2 regions of the Sutcliffiella sp. FSL R7-0096 genome follow, and region 1 is predicted to be linked to the other one. Evidence: predicted binding sites of a transcription regulator. Region 1 holds the regulator's gene; the other holds the start of a gene.
What was found. Region 1 encodes LexA, which represses DNA repair genes until DNA is damaged. Its sites were predicted from a motif close to CGAACATATGTTCG; they were not measured.

Region 1 (3,889 bases):
TTGTGGCGTCTACCCCAGGAGTATGTCCAACTTCAGGATGACCGGGAGTTTTGCTTCCCCACTGACGGAATTCTTTCAAGTCCTCCATGGATACATCGTATCCGCCTAGATGCAAAAGGCTATAAAGCAGCATGGAACCATGACCCGCAGATAGTACAAAACGGTCTCTATTGAACCAATTTGGATTCTTTGGATTGTGATTCATGAACTTTGTCCATAAAGAGTATCCCATTGGCGCAGCGCCCATAGGCATACCTGGATGGCCGGAATTTGCTTTTTCAATTGCATCGATAGATAGTGTACGAATTGTGTTAATGGAAAGTTGATCTATTTGTTGTGTCATCTTTTCCACCCTTTCTCTTTTATACTTATTTTTATTGGAAAAATTCTATTTTATCATAGATAGTATGTTCCAATGTTCTGAAAAAAAGCGTTTAATGCTTTAAATTCTTTTTTGTTTCTTTCAATTTTTCAGGCGTGACATCATTTCCTTCCGGATCCACAACCGTTACCCCCTGGAGAGTATTTTCCATGGAAGCACGGAACGTCTTGATATATTCCTGACGAAGCTTTTGTTGTTCTGCTGTTTCTTCCTTCGTAAGACCTTCGCTTTTGGCCTTTTTGGAGAGTGCGTTAATTCTTGCGATTTTTTCTTTTGATAGCATAGAAAACTCCTTCTTTCTTCCTTGTGAAGATATGCTTTTATCTTACTAGAGCGGTTCTTTTTTTACAAGCAAACCGGTGTCGCTCTCTTCTATATATTCCCGATACCGTCTGTTTACAGTCGCCTTAGACACATCATACCCAAGGCCTCTTAAAGTGGCAGCGATTTCATGAAAAGTCAGCTTGTTTTTTCGTAGCCTCACAATCTCTTCTATAGGCACATCAATTTTATCCCTTCCAGGGCTCATGTGTAGGTTTGTGAGGTTTTTGGTAGGATCATATCCACTTTTAACTGCCCGTTGCATGCCCCGTTTTATTTTTAAATTATGTAACTTTCTTTGGTATTCCTCTACAATGGCCACAATATCCATCACCATTGAATCAGAATCAGATAATCTCAATTCTCCATTATCTGTTATTGAAAATATCTTTATTTCATGTTTCCGCAACCAATGTAAAAATGCGATTTTGGCATTTCCTCTGCCAAGCCTTGTTTCATCCTGAATTAGCAGCACATCAACATGCTCACTTGAAATAAGCTCGATTATTTGGAAAACCCCTTCACGATCCAAGTCATAGCCGCTCGCTTGTTCTTCCACTACTTGGATAACTTCAATACCTCGATTTGCCGCTAAAGATACTAATTCTTCCCTTTGACGGGTTAGCGAAGTTTCTTGTGTGTCTTTTTTGGTACTCACACGGCAATATATGATTCCCTTCATGTACGTTTTCCTCCACCATTCTTTTAAACTATTTGGCTCTTTCCTTCATAGATTGTTGCCATTCAACAATAAAAAGTCGTCAATTGGAGCTTTTATTGTTACTTTTACTAAAATAGGCAGGTAGTCTATTCAGTACCGCTGAGAAAAGAGCACGACAGTAAGGATTATTACGGCTAGTTGAAAATACGAAAAAGCGACAAAGTATACGATGATAGCCTACTATAATTATCAAGCGAACGTATATTCTTGTCAATAATTCGAACTTATGTTTGTATTTTTGATGAAAAGATGCTATACTGATAACAATATAAATGATAGAGGTGCGGAATATGAAACTATCAAAAAGGCAACAGGACATATTGGATTACATAAAAAAAGAAGTCCAAGCAAAGGGATATCCACCATCCGTCCGTGAGATTGGTGAAGCGGTTGGACTTGCTTCCAGTTCCACTGTTCACGGTCATCTTGCACGACTTGAAAGCAAAGGGCTCATTCGCCGGGACCCAACGAAACCAAGAGCCATTGAAATTATGGAAGATGAACTTGTACCGAAGATTTCTGCAGTCAATGTACCAATCATCGGTAAAGTAACTGCCGGACAACCGATTACAGCCATTGAGAATGTGGAAGACTACTTCCCACTTCCTGACCGCTATGTTGCACCTGACGAGCAGGTTTTCATGCTTGAGGTTATGGGAGACAGTATGATAGAAGCAGGGATCCTTGATGGGGACTACGTTATTGTTCGCCAACAACAGTCCGCTAACAATGGGGACATCGTAGTGGCAATGACCGAAGAGGATGAAGCTACCGTTAAACGTTTCTTTAAAGAAAAAGATTATATCCGATTACAACCTGAAAACTCCACATTAGAACCAATCATTGTTCGCAATGTGAGTATTCTTGGTAAAGTGATTGGTGTGTACCGTAATATCCATTAAAAAAAGCCGACCATCGGCTTTTTTTCTTATTAATATTTCCTTAAGAAAATTTTATTTGGTTAATCAAGTGTTTCGCTTGGACGTTATTTAAGTTCATGTTTTCCATTTTTCACTTCGGTAAATAAATTTCCCTCTTTCTCATTATTTATTCGACTTGGTTTGATTGTGGGGTCAATCATTATTTTTAAGAGCTGGATTTCCTGATAGAGGAGATTCCAATCCTTCTTTGTTATCGGCTTTGCTTGTTCTGTTAATTCAAACCCTATTTGTCCGTTCGGTTCGAGTGTGGCCCACTTTACATCACTTATACTAGAAATACTATTTTGTCTAAGTTTCATCTCCAATTGATCAATGGTAAACCTTAATTTTTTCAAAGTTTTTTCATTTAGGTTTCCATTTTCTATCAGTATTTTCGCCTTACCAGTAATCAACTTCTCAAAAATGTCTGATTTTAGTTGCAAGAACTCCATCAACACAAGTGTTACCACAAGTGTGATCCCCACCCCGAATGTCACCCAAATACTCCTTCCTGCTAAAGGTTGAATTAACAAGGAACCTATACCAATCATAATTACCACTTGGGCCAAAGTCATTTGGGATATGGATTTTCTACCTGCAATCCTTAATAAGAATGTGCCAATGATTGTTATCAAAATAGCTTTCCAAATCCAATTTAAATCCATTGTATTGTCACCCCATCGAAATACTATGTCCTTATAATAATCATTTCACAGTAATTTATTCAGGTGACAATCTATGAAATTAAGAAAGTTGGCTCCCGTCTGCCAAGTTAACCCTTATAAAGTCAGCAATAAAATGGTTATAATCAAAATCCATCACTATATAATGTTCAAGTTCAGGCTCTTTATAGACCATCCTTAAATCTGCTATACTTTGCCCTCTGCTTCCGTCCACAATCGCAACCCTTACATCTCTCTTGATTGTATATGTTTTATCCCTGTTTATTAGATAGTAAAGAGTGAATGCATCATGCACTGGCGAACCATCTATACCTGGCAGCACCTGGTCGTAGAATGCAGCATAATAATTAGTGACGGCTGGAATCAAATATTTGTAGGGGCTGCTCGTATGATTAAAAATGAATGTCGCAATATCCCTTGTCACTATGGCCCTATTTGTTACATTGAGTGGGGTAATGTATACCTTTTTCGCCTTGTTCAAGATAGCCGAAGTGGCAATGGGATCACCCCAAAAGTTCGCCTCCGCAACATCTGTCACATTTCCGGGAACCATGAATGCTCCCCCCATGAGGTACACCTCCTTTACCTGCTCCATAAGTTCAGGTCGGAGGTTGTAGGCGAAAGCAAGGGTGGTTTGTCTCCCCACATCCACAATTACAATGTCTTCTATATTCCTCTCTATAATTTCAAACATGAGCTCAAATGGACTAACATCAGCTTGAAAATCCTCTGGCGGTATTATTGGTCCCAGCCCCTGAGGTCCGTGAATCTCGGGGTAAAAGGTTGTATGAATCCCACTTAGGGGTTGGGAAGCTCCCCTAATTACCGGAATATCAGACCTTCCTGCCAGTTCCAATAGATA
Region 2 (3,889 bases), 2.0 Mb from region 1:
TATTTTCATAACGTGAATCAAACACTAATTTATCAATGATTACACTTATTACAATATCATCGTCTTCAATAAAGTTCTCATTTATCAACTTCGGTGATGGAATTAGTGCCCTACCTCCATCGACTGAAAATAATAAAACAGTTTTAACAACTGCTCCGTTGTAATTTAAGGAATAATGATGAAATTTTGCATTTTTATTCATAAAACGCTCAGTAAACTCATTTGAAACCTTATTGTCATTTCTTTCGGGCAATTCAGTTATAGATATTGAAATATTATCTCGGAGAGTGTAAGTATAAAGCCCGTTATGATTGTTGCTACTGACCCAACTATCTGCATACATATTTTCCCTTAAAACCGAAAACACCAATTTTGAATATTCCATATCCATCCTCCTTTTTCTTGACTATTCGACAAAAGGAGATAATTTCCTTCTAAACCTATTTCCAACATTTCTTTCTGATTGGAGGTTCCGTTACTGCATAGGTGACAACCTCCATTTTTTTAAAAATACAAAAACGCCACCGAAGGTGACGTCCGTTCCCGTTAAATTGTGGAGGGCCATAATTAATCTGCCTCCCCGTCCTGCCTTCCATTTTAGCAAGCAGATTTCTGTTTCATCAACTTTGTATCGTTTGGAACATTTGGAACATTTGTATCACATAGTCGATTAACGATACTCTCTCTAATTCTTCTAATATGTGAATGGGATAATCCCATGTGCAAAGCAATCCACCGATAACTCTTCCCCTCGAGCAACCAATGTAATACCTCAAGCTCACGATCATCAATAATTAAATGCAACCTATCCTGGATGACGGATATCTTTGCCTTATATTTTTCAATTACTGAATATCTTTTTTCTCTTCTTACAACTTCTCTGTATATAGGATCTCCAGTAATGCCTTGTGCCTTTGGCATCCCTGCTTCATCACCATATTGTGCAGTCAATCCTTCTCCCGCATCATTCATGGAGCTCTTTAAAATCTTAATGGAATTCATCATCCAGTGATAGTCTTTTAAAATATTCTCGATTTCTTTTTTATTCATAGTAATTGCCCCCTTATCTTTGTATAAATGCTCCACCCTTTTTGCGTACATATCTTGGCCCGTTTGTCCCCATGAGCTCTCTTAAATCCTGTTCAGTGAACTTCTCAGGTTTCTTCTCTTTTTTCTTTTTGGGTTTTGTTTGTGTTTCAGTTGGATGTAGCTTTTTCCAAGCTATTAATTGCTCTGACAGGCTCCTATTCATCCGTCTATCCCCTTTGGTTGCCAAATAGTTTATTTTTGGGTAAAAAAGTTGCAAAGAATGAGTATGTTTTCGACAAGATAAAAAGGACACCAAACAAAGCGCTCATGCGCCTGTCTAGTGCCCTCCAGTTCTTGGTTAGGCTATCTATTTAGTTTTGTATGTCTAATACATTTTCGAGCTTGATGTATCTTGTTTGCTCTCTCTGATTTAGTACATGGAGCTTTTTTTCCATCACGTTCACATAATGGATTGTACCAATCAACAATTTAATCTTATGATCCTCGAAAAACTTGATTTCTACTTCACTACCGAACTCGAGGGCTTCATTTATCTTCTCGTTTAGTAGCTCCTGCTGCTGTTCGTCTATTTCTGGTTTACTCTGATAATCTTCTTCAAGGTAATGTTGTCTTACCATCTTTACATGTTCTGGGAGCATTAATGAAGTCCATTTGATGTTTCCGCGATCTCTTATCATGGTATTTCCTCCTGATAGGTCTTTTTTTCTATATTATACGAACCTACGTTCGTATTCAACAGGAGGAATTTTAATTTTTTCTACCATTAACATTTTTCCGGCTGCTCTTTTGGCCTGTTCCGTTGCAGTTCTGACATTTCACCGTCGTATCTTGCACCCTTACTGTACTACCATTTAGTGTCATGGCCCTTTGCATAGCTTTAAGTTCTCCACTACCAAAGCAATAATGACATAAATCAAATAATGAAGATGTATTTATTTCTATTTGCACATTATTTTCCCTTTCTCCGTGTCGTGGTTTCGGTCAATCAATCTTATCAGCATTACAATCAACCTCAAGGGCATGATGTTCACACATTTTAAAAACTGCTTCGTTGTCCTCGATCCCTTGATGTCCTGTTGCAAAATGTGTAGCTTGTTCTTTACATCCATGATATTGACATCTCATATCTTCTTCTCCTTCATCGAGGATTTCGGTACATAACGATACACATTCATTACAGATATAGACGTTAGGTCCCGCGATTAATCTATTTACCTGGTCCTGATGTTGTCCACAGAAAGAACAATGTAAAAACTCACTTAATTGCAACTTTGCCAGTTCATCATACTTTTTAGCTTTCTCTACCATTGAATATAAAGCCGTCTCATATCCTTTCATTATCCCTCCCCTTTCTAATAGAACCGGTTCTAACTAACGTCTAATTTCTTCGGACTGCGCCTAGATTAATGACCCATCTACCAACAAACAAACATCTTCACTGTTTTCAAATTCAGCAATTAATTCACTAACTTTATTGTCTAGGGTATTAGGTGCTTTCATAAACTTCATAAAAGCTAACTCTTTTGTCACTAAGATGGGTTGAGCCTCTTCTAACACTTGTTCTAAGCTCTCTCCACCAACGTTTTCAAAGTATATCTTTGAAGCTTTCTTATAAGGATTTACATTAAGATCGTACTTATCTACACTTACCGTAACTAAGCCATAATAATCATGTTCAATAAACTCAAAATAAAATTTACTCACTGTTTTTCCTCCTTGTTTTATCGAATAGTTTGGGTCAAAAATACCTGGTCGTACTATTCATAAAATTTTACGCTAGGTGGTCTAACTTCTTTTATTTCTCCATTCATCTTCACTACAACCACAGGAAAAGCAATCACACCTCCAGGATGACCACCGACTAACGGTGAAGCATCAATTACATTCGAAAATTGGAAAACTCCAATAAATTCAGCTTTTTCCCATTCACCCTTTTTGACTTTCACTAAACAGTTTTTGCCCATCCTCAACTCCCCCTTTTTCAAGTATCGGTCGAATGAACTCTATTTCTTTTCACCTCCCCGCTTTGCCTGTGAAGGATGTTGCAACTGGTACCTTTGCCCCTTCCATTCAATGACTGTAGGTACACCCTTTTTCTCCTTGATCACTTTAATATCCATGTGTCTGACGCTCATGATTGATTTTGTTCTTTGCAAAGTAAGCTTCGGCAATTTGTTCGAAAGTGAAGTTATATTCCACCATCCCAATAGCAATCAAAATGAACCAGGCATTCTTAAAACTGAATTGATGTTTGCTCAATCCGAGTACCTTAATGTAATTTTCTTCGTCCTTTTCGACTCCAAGGACCCCAAGCCATCGTTTTAACTCCAGATACGCTCCATTTAATCCGCCATCAAAACCTTCTTCCCGAAGATCTTCAATCGCCTCTTCTGAAAAGTAAAGCAGCTCCCCCCACCCTTTTTGGTTGGCTATGGATAGGAAGAAATGGACTCCATCCACGTATTCTTCCAAGAGAGCAATCGGTGTCTTTTTCTTAAAATTTGGATAATTTTCAAATTCAGGAATATGCTCACCATTAGCTGCAGCATATTCCTCTTTAGTCATGTTCCAACAATGTTTACACATTGACCCTTGGCTCCCCATGAACGGGCTTGGTCTTGTATAATCAGTATTTTCACCACAATAATCGCAATATTCTTGTTCAACTTTTGGAGTTTGTTGATCGCTCCATACCTTAAACCACCGACCCTCATTGGCAAATTCACTCAGTTCAACATCCAAAGCTACTAAAGTGTTGCAAAATCGCTCCTCCTCTGTCCATACGATGCCTTTCTCAGCAATAATGCGGTTGTCTAGGCCTTCTTGTGTTTTTAGCATA

Region 2: MKY77_RS01100 (YolD-like family protein) is a predicted target of LexA. The motif match lies at 1,766-1,779, and genes of this name have one in related genera.

The regions. Positions count from the first base shown of each region.
Region 1 is NZ_CP152003.1:2,231,379-2,235,267, reverse strand. It holds gene tkt (transketolase) at 1-343, opposite strand, end outside; gene MKY77_RS11265 (DUF896 domain-containing protein) at 435-665, opposite strand; gene MKY77_RS11260 (recombinase family protein) at 711-1,385, opposite strand; gene lexA (transcriptional repressor LexA) at 1,715-2,326, shown strand; gene MKY77_RS11250 (DUF421 domain-containing protein) at 2,410-3,009, opposite strand; gene MKY77_RS11245 (nucleoside hydrolase) at 3,089-3,889, opposite strand, start outside.
Region 2 is NZ_CP152003.1:182,251-186,139, reverse strand. It holds gene MKY77_RS01115 (hypothetical protein) at 1-385, opposite strand, end outside; gene MKY77_RS01110 (LuxR C-terminal-related transcriptional regulator) at 598-1,050, opposite strand; gene MKY77_RS01105 (hypothetical protein) at 1,064-1,252, opposite strand; gene MKY77_RS01100 (YolD-like family protein) at 1,401-1,727, opposite strand; partial or broken gene MKY77_RS01095 (ClpX C4-type zinc finger protein) at 2,188-2,358, opposite strand; gene MKY77_RS01090 (hypothetical protein) at 2,449-2,754, opposite strand; gene MKY77_RS01085 (hypothetical protein) at 2,808-3,014, opposite strand; gene MKY77_RS01080 (dUTP diphosphatase) at 3,160-3,889, opposite strand, start outside.